3 regions of the Lysinibacillus sp. NPDC096418 genome follow, and region 3 is predicted to be linked to each of the others. Evidence: riboswitches for the same ligand, from Rfam matches in the RefSeq annotation. Region 3 holds a riboswitch; each other region holds the start of a gene.
The links. Region 3 has a riboswitch for thiamine pyrophosphate ahead of tenI (thiazole tautomerase TenI). Riboswitches for the same ligand answer to the same signal wherever they lie in the genome.
Positions count from the first base shown of each region.

Region 1: another riboswitch for thiamine pyrophosphate. It lies ahead of thiC (phosphomethylpyrimidine synthase ThiC); the one in region 3 lies ahead of tenI (thiazole tautomerase TenI).
Region 2: another riboswitch for thiamine pyrophosphate. It lies ahead of tenA (thiaminase II); the one in region 3 lies ahead of tenI (thiazole tautomerase TenI).

Region 1 is NZ_JBIWEY010000010.1:98,167-103,846, reverse strand. Features, by position in the region: gene ACIQZG_RS10655 (methyl-accepting chemotaxis protein) at 1-333, shown strand, start outside; gene thiC (phosphomethylpyrimidine synthase ThiC) at 393-2,171, opposite strand; TPP riboswitch at 2,314-2,428, opposite strand; gene ACIQZG_RS10645 (AEC family transporter) at 2,567-3,496, opposite strand; gene ACIQZG_RS10640 (S-layer homology domain-containing protein) at 3,818-5,680, shown strand, end outside.
Region 2 is NZ_JBIWEY010000001.1:457,813-463,492, reverse strand. Features, by position in the region: gene ACIQZG_RS02190 (alpha/beta-type small acid-soluble spore protein) at 1-110, shown strand, start outside; gene thiE (thiamine phosphate synthase) at 204-839, opposite strand; gene thiD (bifunctional hydroxymethylpyrimidine kinase/phosphomethylpyrimidine kinase) at 829-1,653, opposite strand; gene thiM (hydroxyethylthiazole kinase) at 1,653-2,408, opposite strand; gene tenA (thiaminase II) at 2,405-3,079, opposite strand; TPP riboswitch at 3,169-3,267, opposite strand; TPP riboswitch at 3,340-3,439, opposite strand; gene mbcS (acyl-CoA synthetase MbcS) at 3,626-5,209, shown strand; gene sppA (signal peptide peptidase SppA) at 5,391-5,680, shown strand, end outside.
Region 3 is NZ_JBIWEY010000008.1:127,824-133,503, forward strand. Features, by position in the region: gene ACIQZG_RS09620 (NAD(P)/FAD-dependent oxidoreductase) at 1-236, opposite strand, end outside; gene ACIQZG_RS09625 (sodium:solute symporter family protein) at 305-1,741, opposite strand; gene ACIQZG_RS09630 (hypothetical protein) at 2,042-2,233, shown strand; TPP riboswitch at 2,500-2,609, shown strand; gene tenI (thiazole tautomerase TenI) at 2,700-3,317, shown strand; gene thiO (glycine oxidase ThiO) at 3,301-4,395, shown strand; gene thiS (sulfur carrier protein ThiS) at 4,408-4,614, shown strand; gene ACIQZG_RS09650 (thiazole synthase) at 4,611-5,384, shown strand; gene ACIQZG_RS09655 (ThiF family adenylyltransferase) at 5,381-5,680, shown strand, end outside.

The DNA of each region.
Region 1 (5,680 bases), on a different contig from region 3:
ATGACAACTGCACATAATGTGGCGGATGGCGTAAATTACATTCAAGATGCACAAGTTTCATTCGAAAATATCATGCAAGCCATTAGGAATATGACCAACCAAATTCAAGAAGTATCAGCTTCAACTGAGGAAATCTCAGCTTCGACTGAAGAAGTTGCTGCTTCCATCAACGAAATGTCAAATCTCGCAATTCGAGCTTCCACTGAAGCTGAAGGAATTGCCGCTGCTACCGAAGAACAGTCTGCTACAGTTCAAGAAATTAGCGACGTTGCAAAATCACTAACGGATGGTGCACTAAAAGTACAACAAGAAGTCAATAAGTTTAAACTCTAATAAAGTAAGAGGCTTGTGTCTAAGATAAGAAATTACCCATAGACACAAGCCTCTCTTTATTATTGATAAATCTGACTACCAGCCTTTTTAAATTCCTTCGCCTTCTCCTGCATCCCTTGATGGATGGCCTCTGTTGTATTCAAATCCTTCTCTTTCGCATAGTTCCGAATATCTTGTGAAATTCTCATACTACAAAACTTCGGTCCACACATAGAACAGAAATGTGCAGTTTTTGCACCCTCTGCTGGTAGTGTTTCATCATGGTATTCCACTGCTCGTTCTGGATCTAGTGACAAATTGAATTGATCGCGCCAACGGAATTCGAAACGCGCCTTTGATAATGCATTATCACGCACTTGCGCTCCAGGATGACCCTTTGCTAAGTCCGCCGCATGCGCCGCAATTTTATAAGTAATCACACCAACGCGAACGTCCTCACGATTCGGCAAACCTAGGTGTTCCTTCGGTGTCACATAGCAAAGCATCGCTGTACCGAACCAACCAATCATCGCCGCACCTATAGCAGATGTAATATGATCGTAACCTGGTGCAATATCTGTCGTTAATGGCCCTAATGTATAGAAAGGCGCCTCCTTACATACTTCCAATTGCTTATCCATATTTTCCTTAATCAAATGCATTGGCACGTGCCCCGGCCCTTCCACCATCACCTGCACGTCATGTTGCCAAGCAATTTGCGTCAGTTCCCCTAACGTATCAAGCTCAGCAAACTGTGCCTCATCATTGGCATCTGCAATCGAACCTGGGCGTAAGCCATCCCCTAGTGAAAAGGCAACATCGTACGCTTTCATAATTTCACAAATTTCTTCAAAATGCGTATATAGGAAGTTCTCTTGATGATGGAATAAGCACCACTGCGCCATAATCGAACCACCTCGTGATACTATCCCCGTCACACGATTTGCTGTCAGCGGCACATATCGCAATAATACCCCCGCATGAATCGTGAAATAATCGACACCTTGCTCTGCCTGCTCGATTAACGTATCGCGATAAACTTCCCACGTTAAGTCCTCCGCAACACCATTGACCTTTTCAAGCGCCTGATAAATTGGTACCGTTCCTACTGGCACAGCCGCATTGCGAATAATCCATTCACGTGTCGTATGAATATGTTTACCCGTCGATAAATCCATAATATTATCTGCGCCCCAGCGTGTTGCCCACGTCATCTTTTCGACTTCCTCCGCAATGGATGAGGATACTGCAGAATTACCAATATTCGCATTAATCTTCACATGAAAGTTCCGCCCAATAATCATCGGCTCTGCTTCAGGATGATTAATATTAGATGGCATAATAGCACGACCCGCCGCAATTTCAGCACGCACAAATTCAGGATCCATGTTTTCACGAATTGCTACAAACTCCATTTCTGGCGTGATAATACCCTTTCTTGCATAATGCAGTTGCGTCACATTATGTCCCTTTTTCGCACGGATTGGCTTACGATAAAGACCAGGAAAAATATTCTCTTTCATTCGTGGATCATCTACATTTCGGAAGCCATTATCCTCAGGTTTAATCGTACGACCTTCGTATTCCTCTACGTCCCCGCGCTCTCTAATCCAAGCACTACGTAACGCTGGCAGTCCCTTCGTAATGTCAATATTGTACGTTGGATCTGTATAGGGACCACTCGTATCGTAAACACGCACTGGCGGGTTTTCCCCTTCCCCAAAACTGCCTGTTGTTGGACTAAGTGCAATCTCACGCATCGGTACTAAAATATCCGGTCTTGACCCTTCCACATATACTTTTTTACTGCCATCAAAGCTCGACATAATGGTAATGTTTTTCTCGTTAACTGTTGTCATGAACATTTCCGCTCCCTTTTAAAATAAATTTTCAGGACCGAACCTAGCTCACTCCAACGAGCTACTACAAAAGAAAAGCCGAATCCAAAAAAATATTGGATCCGGCTACGAATGTAAAGGTTGTATTGACCACAAAAAACAATGCAGTCATCATTAACTTTCCCACGCTGGTATGAGCCAGATCAGGTCCAAAGGGTCAAGAAACTTCAGTGCGTTTCCCTCTCAGCCCGACTCATCGGACTCCCCTAGTTAAGGCTATTCAGTTTGTTGTTAGTGTAGCAAAGTTACTCACCAAATGGAAGATAAATAAATAATTGGTTCATTTTATCCAATTGAAGCGGTTTTTCGACACACACGCGACACATGAGAATCACAATTCTTTCCCTCGTCAACTATTAAGCAAATAACATTTCAGCCATATATATAACAATTGTCACTGTGACACAACTCACAATCGTAGAGAATAATACCGTTTGCGCTGCTGTTGCCGATTCTACATCATATTCTAAAGCGAGACTTGAGCTATTGCGTGACGTTGGGAACGAGCTCGCGATTAAGAGCGACTGTGCCACGACACCATCTAAACCTAATGCAAAAATAATAAGTAACGCCACAGCTGGACCAATAATCAATCTTGTAATGCAGCTGACCAATACCGTCTTATTGAACATCGATTTAATTTCAAGCTGTGATAGTTGAGCACCGAGTGTAATCAAAGCCACTGCAATAAAACCTTCTGCCACATGGTCAATTGGAATACGGATAAATTGCGGAATACCAATATCGAAGAAATTCATCGTCACCCCAATAATAAGCGCATGAATAATCGGCATTTTGAGGAAATCCTTCGCGATTGCGAGTACTGATTTCGTGGAGGAAATGAGATTATAAAGTCCATATGTATACGTCGTCATGTTTTGAAAGATGACAAGAATCACTTGAATCGCCACACCAATCGGCTGCGTCACGAAAATCATTTGCGCCACTGGAATACCGTAGTTGCCAGAATTAATGAGCACAACGCTATTTTTAAAAACTGCCGCTTCTGTTTTCGCAAGCCCTAGTAACTTCGCTAAAAAGTGACTAAGCACCATCTGACTGCCGATAAAAAGCGTAATAAACAACGCCACCTGCCCTAGCACCGACAGCTCCATACTCGTTTCATATATATTCAAAAACACCGCTGCCGGCATAAAACAATACGTAATCAACTGCGATAGTGCCTTTAAATTAAAACGAAACTTCCTCTGCAAAATAGCACCTAACACGAGCAACACTAAAATCGGGGCAACAATTTGGAAGAAAATCATGCCGAGATACATCATATGGTTGTCCCCCTTTCATCTGTATCTATAATAGTAGAACTGTCCATTAGCTTGGTCAATACTCATGCAAGGGTTGCAATAAGTTAAATATGGTTAAGTTTTCCTGCTAAATGCCGATATATTTCTCTGAAAGATGAATTAATTTCATTACATTTTCGAACGGAAATTGGCTATTTCAAATGCAAAAAAAAATGCACAACCAGTCTCCTACTATAGGCTTATTAATAGCCAATTCGACAAATAGTAAATCCAACGCATTAATATAAATGATAAAATAAGGATATTGATAAACGTATTTACCAGAAAAGGAGATCTATTCATATGAAGCGTAAACAAAAAATTGCCCTACTATCCGTTGCAGCTATTCCAGCTATGATTACGATGGTTCCAGATGTAGACGTTCAGGCAGCAACAGAGCAACCCATTCCTGAGGTTTCAGGTTCTTGGGTCAATCCACAACATGTTTTTGATGCGAAACCACAACGACAAACATTTTCACTGGGTGCACCCACAGCAACAACTACAACTATAGAAACTGCCAAAGGTGTTGCAGAACTAGAAACTATTCTAAAAGGGAAATTCCAGAAGTACGAGGAAAGCTTCAATGTAAAATACACAGGTGAAACGGCAAAACTCCAAGAAGATCTGAATGCTATTTATGACAGGTTTGATTTAGACCCAGACAACGCCATCTACAAAGCAGCCACAATCTCTCGTGACTATACGTATTCAGGCTATGTCAATAATGTAACGATTAATTTTACAATCAAATACAATACGAATTTCAACACAGAGGAAACCCTTAAAACAAGAGTTGAAAGGATTATTAAGAACGAACTCATTACGGAAAACATGACAGATTTCCAAAAAATCAAAGCAATTCATGATTATGTTGTGACTTATGCTACGTTTACAAAAGATACAACGGGGAGCCCACACGCAGCCTATACACTTTTAATGGAAAAGAAAGGACTAAGCCAAGCCTATGCGCTTCTTACCTACTATCTATTAAATGAGGCTGGTATTAAAGCTTATTACATGACAGGTACATACGCAGGCACACCACATGCTTGGAACGTCGTGGAATATAAAGGAAAGCACTACTACCTCGATACTGCATTGGATGAACCTTCAATTCGCGATACAAGCATTACTGATGGCAAGGCTATTAGCTATGAATATTTCTTAAGAGGTATGGGTGGATTTTCTACACATACAGTCCTAAGCACTCTTCCTTCAGGTGTAATTGTTGAAACAACATCTCATGAAAGTTATGCGAAGTTACAAAACGTCTTCAATCCTATTCCTGAAAATAGCTGGCTTTACTATGTAAGAACAGATGGCGTGCTAGCACGACTAAGCTTAAAACCATTACCGACAATCGGTGAAAGTGCCGATAAATTTGAAGAGTTTACTTTTAAAGGTAGTAACTCGAATGATGTAGAAGCTGCTTATTTAGTGCATGATAATGGCTGGCTTTATTTTAGTAATGTGACGGACAAAAACTATTTATACAAAGTCAATACTGACGGTACTGATTTAACGCTACTTGTTCCAACGTACGTCCGTGATTTAGTAATCACAGGTACAACGCTAAAATATAAAAAAGCAGACGGAACAGAAGCGAACATCCCGATTGCAGTAGATGAGGAAGCTGTAGCAAAAGTTATCAAAATGTATCATGATTATTCTAAAGGTAATGAGTTAAAAAAGTTAATCAACACTTACCTAGAATTTAAAAAATTAACTCCCTCTCAGAAAGCTGCTGTAGAGTATTATATCGGGACTGAGTTGAACGATGCTATCGACGAGCTACAAATTGATAAGAAAGATGATCCTGAGGGAGTCGCTCTACGAATTGCTCTATTAGATTCTGCTAGTATGAATTTCACTAAAGAAGTAAATGATATCAGAAAGTTATATAAGGACTTTACAGACGAAAAAAAAGACATTGTTTTTAACTATGATCCTGATTTCATATTATTGCAGGATATAGCAGCGGACAATGCAACAGTTGCTGGAAAAGTTGGGACATTATTTGGTAACCTAAGCCCAAACACAGCTGATTACTATACAAATATAAAAACTGCACTCGATGCCTATTATTCATTAACTGGCGCACAGCAAGGGATATTTTTAGTTACACATCAAACTGCATTAAATAACGCACTACTTGCACTTCAA
Region 2 (5,680 bases), on a different contig from region 3:
AATTAGGTGCTGACGCGTCAGCCCGTGCTAACGGTTCCGTCGGCGGTGAAATCACTAAACGTCTTGTACAAATGGCTGAATCTCAATTAAAAGGGATGCCAAAACAATAACAAATAAAAAACTCATACCCTGAGTAATTATTTGGCTAAAGACCAGTGACCTTTATAGGCACTGGTTTTTAGTTTGCTTAAATACCTCAACATTTATGAATGGAAAGTTTCTTTAAAATTTAGAACCGTAAGTTGAATGTCATTGCTCTCGCAAATTGCTGAAATGACAGCTACTCCATCTGCTCCAGCATTGAATACTGTGTGTGCATTTGAGTTATCTATGCCACCAATGGCGACAATGGGTAATTCAGGATGTTGTGAACGTACTTGTTGTAAAAAAGCTGTACCACTTGGCGCATTTGCATCATCTTTAGAACGAGTTGCAAAAATCGGTCCGATCCCAACATAATCTGCTCCATATTGTAAGGCTACTTGTAGTTCAGCATCCGAATGTACAGAAATGCCGAGAAGCATGTCGCCAATTTTTTCTCGTACAATAGAAACATGCAAATCATCTTGTCCAATATGAATGCCATCTGCCTTTAATCGGATAGCAAGATCTACATCATCATTGACGATAAATGGCACGTGATATTGTTGGCATAGTTTTTGACAATCGTTCGCAAATTTCTCATAAGCTTGACCAGTCAACGCTTTAGGTCCTTTTTCACGAAATTGAAACATTGTAATTCCAGCTTGTAATGCTTCTTCAAGTATGGCTAATGGTTCGCGTTGCTTCGTATTTTCAGTACCCATAATGAAGTAAAGCTGTAAATTCTTACGCTTCAAGTACAGTCACCTCACATGTATCTTTATATTTTTGATATGCAAAATGATTTGTTGGTCCGTGACCGTTGCCAATAACTAGATCATGTGTAATGGCCATTTGAATAAACTTTTTTGCTTCAACAATGGCTTGATCAAAGGGAATTCCTTGTGCAATAAAAGCAGTTAATGCGGCAGAGAATGTGCAGCCTGTTCCATGCGTATTTTTAGTATTTATGCGTTCTGATTGCATTGTAAATGATGAACCGTTATTTGAAAATACATAATCAGTAGCGTATTTTTCATCTGATAAATGCCCACCTTTAATAACAACGAACTGCACGCCTAATTGTAAAAGTGATTGTGCAGCTTGTTGAATATCATGAACAGTTTCAATCTTCATATCCGCAAGTACTTCTGCTTCTGGAATATTTGGTGTAAGGACACTCGCTAATGGCAGTAAATGAGTGCGTAATGCTTGGACTGCTTCTTGTTGTAATAAGTTTTCTCCACCTTTTGCAATCATTACAGGATCGACAATCAGTGGGATTCTTAAATCAGTAATGATAGTTGCGATTTTTTGAATAATATCTGATGAAAAGAGCATGCCCGTTTTGATTGCACTAATCGGGAAATCTTCTAATAAAGCAAGGAGTTGCTTTTCAACAAAACTTACTTCCGTCGGCAGAACACCAGAAACACCTAATGTATTTTGTGCCGTTAAGGCTGTAATGACTGAAGTGCCAAATACCTCTAATTCTTGGAATGTTTTTAAATCAGCTTGAATGCCAGCACCACCGCCACTATCGGAGCCAGCGATTGTTGTAACAATTTTCATTATTGTTCACCTTCCTTGGAAAGACGATGTAATTCATTTAGTACGGTTATCTGAAAATCACCAATATATTGTGTGCTCGAATATGCATTTTCAGCAATTTTTTTATAGGTCTTTAACGTATCGCCTAGTTGCGCAAAAGGTTCATCTCCTGCGACAAACGCAGCACCACAAATAGCACTTAGTAAACAACCTGTACCTGTAATTTCAGTCATTTGGCGATGACCACCAGGAATCCACCTTGATTGTACGCCATCCGAAATGAAATCTTCTTCACCTGTGACAATGACCATACATTTGTATTGTTGCGCAATTTTCGTTGCTTCATCAGATAGTGCCATTGAACCACTACCACTATCTACACCTTTTTGCTGCCAACTTATATTCGCAATGGCAGCTAGTTCTCCAATGTTGCAACGAATAAGGACAAATTTTATTTCAGCTAAAAGCTGTTTTACGGTTTCTTTACGGAAAGCTGTCGCACCAGCACCAACTGGATCCAAAATAACTGGGATTCCAAGTGCGTTTGCTTTTTTTCCAGCAAGTAGCATCGATTCTTTTGTCCGTTCGTTTAGTGTGCCAATATTAATCAATAAGGCTGACGCAAGTGATACCATCTTCTCAACTTCTTGCAATTCATCGGCCATTACTGGAGAAGCACCAATTGCTAGTAAACCGTTTGCTTGAAAATTGGCCACAACGTAATTCGTTATACTATGAATAAGAGGCTGTTTTTTTCGAATAGCTTGTAAAATCATCGTACGCTCTCCGGTACCCAATTTTCTTTCGTCCAGGCCATTTCCCAAAACTGTAATTCATAATAACAACTGTTTTTAAAATGACTTTTTAAAATTGCTAATTTTTCAGGAGAAGCTGCTGCAGCATAAGCGTTCATCATTGAGATTTGTTTTTGGATTGTTACTTGGAAATCGTCACTACTATACATCGCAATCCAATCTTCATATAGGTTAACACCAGGTTTTGCGTCTTTATAATACATTCCTATTTCTAAATAAAGCCATGGGCAAGGCATCATAGCAGCAAAAGCTTCAGCTACATCGCCATTATGCACGGCGCTATACATATGATTAATGTAATTGATAGCACCTGGAGCAGGTTCACTCTGCTCAAGTTCCTCTTTGGTTACATTTAATTCTAAGAAAACAGAGCGATGTAATTCTAGCTCAGCTTCATTAATGAATTTCGCTGTATCAGTGTAGTATGCGAATTCTTCAGGTGTTTCACATTTAGCAGCTGCAAATGCTAATACCTTGGCATAATGCTTTAAATAATAGGCATCTTGAATCATATAGTATTTAAACTTATCGAGTGGTAGAGTACCATCCGCAATCCCTTTTACAAATGGGTGCTGGAAACTTCCCTCCCAATAAATATCTGTTTCTTTTCTTAATTCGTTACAAAATGTCATTATAAGTCCTCCTCAAATTGGTGAACGTAAGCATACAAAAAAAGCTCTTTTTCGTCTGTGAAATACACGTAAAAAGAGCTTCTTCATCAAAAAAATGATGTACTGCTCCCTACGTCAGTATTAACTAACAGGTTCAAAGGGTCAGGTTTTACCTTCTCAACTCAAAATGAGTCCCCCCGCAATCAAAATATTTAGCTGAAAATTGGAACGAAAAAAGCTCTCCTACGAATGAGGAGAGCGTATGTACAAGAAAAGCATAAGCGCGATTGTACATTGCTCCCTACGTTAGTATTAACTAACAGGTTCAAAGGGTCAGGTTTTAACCTTCTCAACTCAAGATGAGTCCCCCTGCAAACATTTGATTTGACCACAATGTACCATACTTTCCCTATATGAACAAGGCAATTTTATTATATTTGAAAAGTGGTGACTGATGCCATACAAATAAATGTGATAATTGTCATAATTTTTAATTATTAGAGTGTTTTTCATTGAAATCTATGAAAAATGAGTTTTATAATAAGTTTAACAAAGGGGGCAATAATGATGAATAGACAAAATCTAATCGCACCAGAATGGTATAACATTGTAGAGGAATTTGAAAAGTATGCACAAGATCCAGAGAAAAATGCTTTAATTGTTTATAATGAAAGCGAAGAGATTGACTATATAACATATACAAGTTTACTAGAAAAAGCGAATCAAGTAGCGCATGTGTTAACAGCACAGGGATTAACAAAAGGGGATGTTATTCTCATTATGGTGCCTAGATCTATTGAGGCATATGTTGCATATATCGCTGCATTGAAAGTTGGTTTAGCTATTATTCCAAGCTCTGAAATGCTTAGAGCGAAGGATATTGATTATCGTATTACACATGCTGATGCCAAAGCGGTCATTGCTTATGAACCATATATTGAACAATTTGATGATGTTGAACATTTAGGTGGATTACAACAGTTTGTCATCGGACATGCACATGCACCATGGCAGCCACTACTTGAAAAAATGGAACAGCAGCCTACAAGTTTTATAAGTACTACACCAACCAAAAGTACAGATGTAGCATTTCTTGCGTATACGAGTGGGACAACCGGTAATCCAAAAGCTGCTATTCATACTCATAGTTGGGGTTATGCGCATTTACGCACGACAGCACCAAATTGGCTAGGTGTACAAGAAAATGACATCGTATGGGCGACTGCAGCACCTGGTTGGCAGAAATGGATTTGGAGTCCGTTCCTTGCAACGTTAGGAAGTGGGGCTACTGCTTTTGTTTACAAAGGTAAGTTTGATGCACCTACATATTTAACATTGCTCGAAAAATTCAAGGTGAATGTTCTTTGTTGTACGCCTACAGAATATCGCTATATGGCGGCACTTGAAAATTTACGTGACTATAATTTATCAGAAGTTCGCCAAGCTGTATCTGCAGGTGAGCCGTTAAATAGTGAAGTCGTGAACGTATTTTTAACTGCATTTAACTTACAAGTACGCGATGGTTATGGTCAAACCGAAAATACATTACTTGTTGGAACGATGGTTGGTATGGAAGCGCGTGTCGGCTCGATGGGCAAACCAACACCAGGTAATACGGTATCGATTATTGATGATTTTGGTAATCCTGTTTCGGAGGGTATTGTTGGTGATATTGCCGTACACAAAGAAACACCTGCGTTATTTAGTAAATACTTTAAGGACCCAGAGCGTACAAGCCTGCAATTCCGCGGCGATTGGTATATTACTGGTGACCGTGCATGTAAAGATAAAGACGGCTACTTTTGGTTTGAAGGGCGAGGCGATGATGTAATTATTTCCTCAGGTTACACGATTGGTCCGTTCGAAGTAGAAGATGCATTAATAAAGCATTCTACTGTGAAAGAAGTGGCAGTTGTAGCAAGTCCAGATGAGGTTAGAGGTAATATAGTAAAGGCATTTGTTGTATTACGCGAAGGAATTATTGGGGATTCGTCGCTTATTCAGCAATTACAAAATCATGTAAAGGACTTAACGGCACCCTATAAATATCCACGTGCTATAGAATTTGTGGAGGAATTGCCAAAGACAGCATCCGGCAAAATCCGCCGTGTGGAATTACGTCAACAAGAGCAAAAACAATATAATCATTAATTATTTCCTGGGGAATAATGTCGAAAATCAAAGTTCAAGCGCATTTTATGAACTTTGATTTTTTTATGTGTTAAAATTGTTATTTACGGCATGATGAATTGCGGGAAATTAGTGCATATTTGCAAATAAATGAAACGTTTTATCCATTCATTCGTATAAAATTTTAAGGAGGCGGAATAGAATGAATGCAAAAAGGTGGGTAGCCTTAATTATTGCGGGCGTATTACTAGTGGTTTCACTAGGAATCAATACGGTATTTGCGTTTTTAAAAGCTGATTTCTTCGGTAATTTTGATAGCGTAATTGCAGGCAATGATTTTGAAGTTTATGAAACTGTATTAGAAGGAAATAATTTTGATAAAAGAATTGCTCATTTAACATTGGACGGTACGATTCAAGATGTTGGCTCTGGTACGGTATGGCAACAGGTTACCTATGATCATCAGTTTTTCTTAGGGCAATTAGATAATAT
Region 3 (5,680 bases):
TCCTCCCCAAGTTCCGATTCTAAGTTTTCAAACATCTTAGCACTCGCCAATGCTAAATCTAAGTTTGGTCCCGTTTTTTTGGACTGGAGCATTATGGCTTTATCGCACGATCCAGACGTACCAGCAGCAATATCTTTTGCCTCAAATAACAGTACTTCTATATCTTTTTTAGAAAGGTAATAAGTTACTGAGGTGCCAATTATCCCTCCGCCGATAACAATAACTTTTTGTCTCAACCCTTAGCCCCCTAAGAAATAGGTTACTGACTTTAGCCTTTCAATTTCCCTCAAAACAGATGGAATCTTTAGCTTTCAGTTTGGTTAAATTCAATTTTATTAAACTCTCTTTTATTTGGCAGAACTATTGAAACAACAATTGTTAGTATCACTGAAGCCAACACACCCCACAAAATACCGAACAAAATTGCAAAAGTAGCCCCCGAAATTAAACCTACTCTTCCACCCCAAATGGATACTTTACTATTGTGGGAACCCATTTCAAATTGTTCCGATTTACGAGATTTCCACAAGAGCCCCACGATTAATACAGGCACTACTCCACCACCTGCCATCGTATATGCAAATGAAAATAAGCTAATGATCGATTCAGAATAAATGGCCGCAGTAATCGAGAAGATGCCTACAAGTACGACTAACCATTTAGATAGCTTTATTAACGTTTTATCTTTCAAACCTTTTTTGAAAGGAATCACAACATCGTTCACAATAACAATGGCAGCTGAATGCAATTGTGAAGATGCGCTTGAAATGGCCGCTAAGAAAATTAAAATAAAGAATAAAAGGGCTGCTAGTTCGGTCATTTCGTTCATGATTAACCACGAGACTGCATTTCCCGCCTCTAAGCTTGGATTCATTGCTTTAACAATCATTCCTGTAACAGAAGATAAAATAGTAAATATAATCGCAAAAAAACCACTATACAACATTGCCCTACTTGCGGATTTTGGATTATCCGCGGCAAAACTACGTTGCCAATATACTTGAGCTGCTAAAATACCAAAGCATCCAGTAATAAATAACGTTACTACTTCCCATCCGGAAATACTCAATTCTGTTAATTGTCCAGCATCCACTTCTAGTAACATTGTCTTTAATTTTGAATAGCTAAAATCAATTTTTGCGAACACGCTAATGTAAAACCAAACTGCAAGACCAATTAATAGAACACCTTGAACAAAATCAGTCCAAACTACGGAGTACATGCCACCGATCATCGTATATAAAATAAAGACGCCAGAGAAAAAGAAGATTAGTGGCAAAGGATCCGTATTGGTAAACACGGCAAATAATGAGCCCATTCCTTTTGCTTGACCACCAATCCACGCAATCATGATGCCAGAAGTTAGAATCCCTACAATTGCCCTAGAAATTCTATCTCTTAGAATCAAATCATTAAGTAGTTCACCAATACTCTTGTAAGTAAAACGGGCTGCAAAACCCGCAAAAATTAAAGCAAACAGGATTTTGGAACCTTGTTCACCAATAATGAATGGAATATTCGCAATACCTGATTCAAAGCCTTTTGAAGAGTGTCCAATAAAATTCCCAACGCCCATTATTGTTGCAATATCGCTAAATAAAATTAGAAAAAAGGGAAGTGTCCCGCCTGCAATAGCAAACTGCAAAAAACTTTCACTCGATTTCTTTCTAAATACTAATGACATTAAAATAAAAAACAGACTTAATACAATGGTACTCACCCAAGTCCAAGTAGCTAACATTTGTACCCTCCTCATCTTTTTTAATTAAGGGGCTATCATTCTTTAATTAGATTTCAAAAAACATAACAACCATTTTTAGAGAAAAGGATTTAGATTATACCACTCAATATGCCATCATTTCTAAAAAATATAAGATAACTTAATAAATGATACAAATCGACATATTATTACAAGCAACAATAAATCCGATATTATTTTGTTTTTTTCTAAATACCCTTTCGATTCAAATTCAAAACATTATAAAACACAGCCTTCTATTGCGTAGACTACATTTTCAATTAAGAAAGAAGGTGACAGCACATGAATGCCACTAGATATCGTTCTGACGCTAAAGTAAAAGAGGCTGGGACAAAACAGCTAACATCAAAAATGAAAAGCCTCGAAAATTTTACTAATCGTAAAATTTCTGAGGCTTTGTTTTTTAGTCTACTTCGTAGCCATTGTTCACCGCTACGGCAGACGCTTTCCGCGGGCACAGCTCCGAACAACTGATGAAGCTCAACATTTTATGAAATTTTATACTTCCGAACCGAATACATAAATAATACAAATTCCCATTTATTGAAGTTCCGTTTACATTTAGCTTTTATTATATTCATACATACCCAATATTAACGAAAAAAGACCTAACTTTAATTGAATTTTCAGATTTCCGTTGAATGTTTTTTATTATTATGATACTTTAACTTAGTATTAACTATGGAAAAAATATATTTGATACATGAAACAATTTACTATTTTAAGATAAAAATATTCAATCAATTCACTAGGGGATCCCTTGATAAGGGCTGAGAATAAAGTAGCTACTTTTAAACCCTCATAACCTGAACAGATTCGTATCTGCGTAGGGAAGTGTTTATTGTTTTTGTGCTTTTTTCGTACAATTAACAAAACCACTTTCCTTTTTATTAGGTTAGTGGTTTTTTTGCGTCAATTTATGATTAAGGGGGCAAACAATATGAAACTGATTGCCATGACGGATGATTCACATACCGTTCACGAATTAGCTAGCAAATTAACTAACATTCATCAGCTTGTCGATTACATTCACATACGTGAAAAATCAAAAACAGCACATGAAATTCTGTTACTCGTAAATCTTTTAGTACAACTCGGGGTGAACAAAGAAAAGATTGTCATTCATGATCGTTTAGATATTGCACTACTAACAGATAACCCAAACATTCATCTACCATCACATAGCCTTCCCGTGAAGGAAGTACGAGCATCCTTCCCTCACCTACGGATTGGTCGTTCGGTTCATTCACTCTCAGAAGCCAAACAAGCGGAGGCGGATGGGGCAGATTATGTGCTGTATGGGCATTGTTTTGAAACAAATTGCAAAGAAGGAATAGTCCCAAATGGCGTACATGCCTTGTTCGATATAAAAAAAGAGTTACAGATTCCCGTTTTTGCTATTGGGGGTATAACTCCAGAGCGCGTATACCAACTTCGAGAGGCAAAAGCAGATGGTATTGCCATTATGTCTGGTATTTTCTCTTCAGATAATCCTTATAAATCAGCATTAATATATTCAAAAAAATGTCAGGAGTATGAATATGAAAACAAATTATGATGTGGCAATCATTGGTGGTGGCATTATTGGTTGTTCCATCGCTTACTATTTAGCGAAAGAAAAAATTGATGTAGCTGTTTTTGAAGAAAAACAAATTGCAAGTAAATCCACGAGAGCGGCAGCAGGCATGTTGGGGGCCCATTCAGAATGTGATGATTTTGAGATTTTTTATCCGTTTGCTCGAAGTAGTCAATTAACCTATTTTGACCTTAAAGATGAACTTAGAGAGTTAAGTGGTGTCGATATCGAACTTAGAAAAGGTGGGATTTTTCAGCTTGCTTTCTCGGAGCAAGAAAAAGAGGAGCTTAGTGCTACCCTCTCTCTTCCGACTGTTAGCTGGTATGACAGTGTTGAAATGAGAAACAGAGAGAACGCAGTGTCATCAAATATTTTTGGCGCAGCTTATATTGAAGATGATGTTCATGTGCTCCCCCACTCTACATGTCTGGCCTTTAGCAAATGTGCTCAAATATATGGTGCTTCTATCTTTGAATATACGCCCGTTTTTGCAATTCAAAAAGAGGATAGCATCTACATAATCAAAACAAATAAAGGCGCTTTCCAAGCTAAGACAGTCGTTGTTGCCAATGGTGTCTGGAGCTCAAGCTTTTTCCATCAGCTCGGTTTGCACCACACACTCTCTCCTGTCAAAGGTGAATGCATCTCTGTTTCCAGTGTACAGCCGCTTCTAAAGCATACGCTATTCCATGAACACTGTTATATCGTACCGCGAAATAACGGTAGACTAGTCATTGGGGCAACTATGGTGAAAAATGATTGGCACGAACAGCCTACACTTGGTGGTTTAGAAAGTCTCATTGCGAAAGCTAAAACAATGCTTCCAACTGTTACCGATTTGAAAATTGAATCTTGTTGGGCAGGGTTACGTCCTCAAACCTTTGATAAAAAACCGTTTATTGGCTACCACCCTGAAGATGAAGGTATTTTATTTGCCACGGGTCACTTTCGAAATGGCATTTTGTTAGCACCTGCAACAGGACAAATGATTCGAGATTTGATTGTCAAACAAGAAGTTAAAAAAGAATGGATTGACGCATTTAAAGTTAATCGCTTTTAAGGGGGTGAAACTATGCGCGCTATTCAATTAAATGGAAAATCTACTGAACTACCTGAAACTGTACAGTCGGTTCAAGACTTACTAGCGTTATATTCGTTAGAAAATCGCATTGTCGTAGTAGAACTGAATAAAGAGATTGTCTATAAAGAACGGTACGCATCACAGATGTTGTCTGACCGAGACGCAATAGAAATTGTGCATTTTGTAGGAGGAGGATAATCATGTTAACAATAGGAAATCACACATTCAAATCAAATCTATTACTAGGAACAGGGAAATTCCCTTCCTTTGAGGTTCAAAAAGAAGCAGTAGAAATTTCAGGAACAGAGATTTTAACATTTGCAGTACGAAGAATGAATATCTTCGAATCATCTCAACCAAACTTTCTCGAACAATTAGATCTAACAAAATATAAGTTACTCCCAAATACAGCTGGCGCAAAAACGGCGGAAGAAGCTGTACGGATTGCCAAACTGGCAAAAGCTTCTGGTCTATGTGACATGATTAAAGTCGAAGTTATCGGCTGCAACAAATCACTCTTACCAGACCCAGTTGAAACATTAATGGCTTCTGAAATGTTATTAGAAGAAGGTTTTATCGTGCTACCTTACACATCCGATGATGTCGTCTTAGCCAAAAGACTAGAACAGCTTGGCGTCCATGCAATTATGCCTGGTGCTTCCCCGATTGGCTCTGGAAAAGGGCTGATTAACCCATTAAATCTTCAGTTTATAATTGATCAATCCTCTGTTCCTGTCATTGTGGATGCTGGTATTGGATCACCAAAGGATGCAGCATTTGCAATGGAGTTAGGTGCTGACGGAGTACTACTTAACACAGCTGTTTCAGGCGCACAAGACCCTGTAAAAATGGCACTAGCCATGAAGCTCGCAATAGAAGCCGGCCAACTAGGCTACCAAGCTGGCAGAATAGCAGCAAAAAACTACGGTGAAGCGAGTAGTCCTATTACGGGGATGGTGACTTCTTGAATACCCGCTATCAAAAACAGGCACTATTTTTAGGTGATAAAGGGCAAGCTCAAATTCAACATGCACAAGCATTAATAATCGGTGCAGGCGCTCTAGGTTCTGCTAGTGCAGAAATGCTTGCTAGGGCTGGCGTCGGCACACTGACGATTGTAGACCGTGATTATGTGGAATTTAGCAACTTACAAAGACAGCAGCTTTATACGGAAGCGGATGCAAGTGATAAACTGCCAAAAGCAGTTGCTGCCAAAACTCGCTTACAACAAATCAACAGCGAGATTACGATTAACAGTCACATC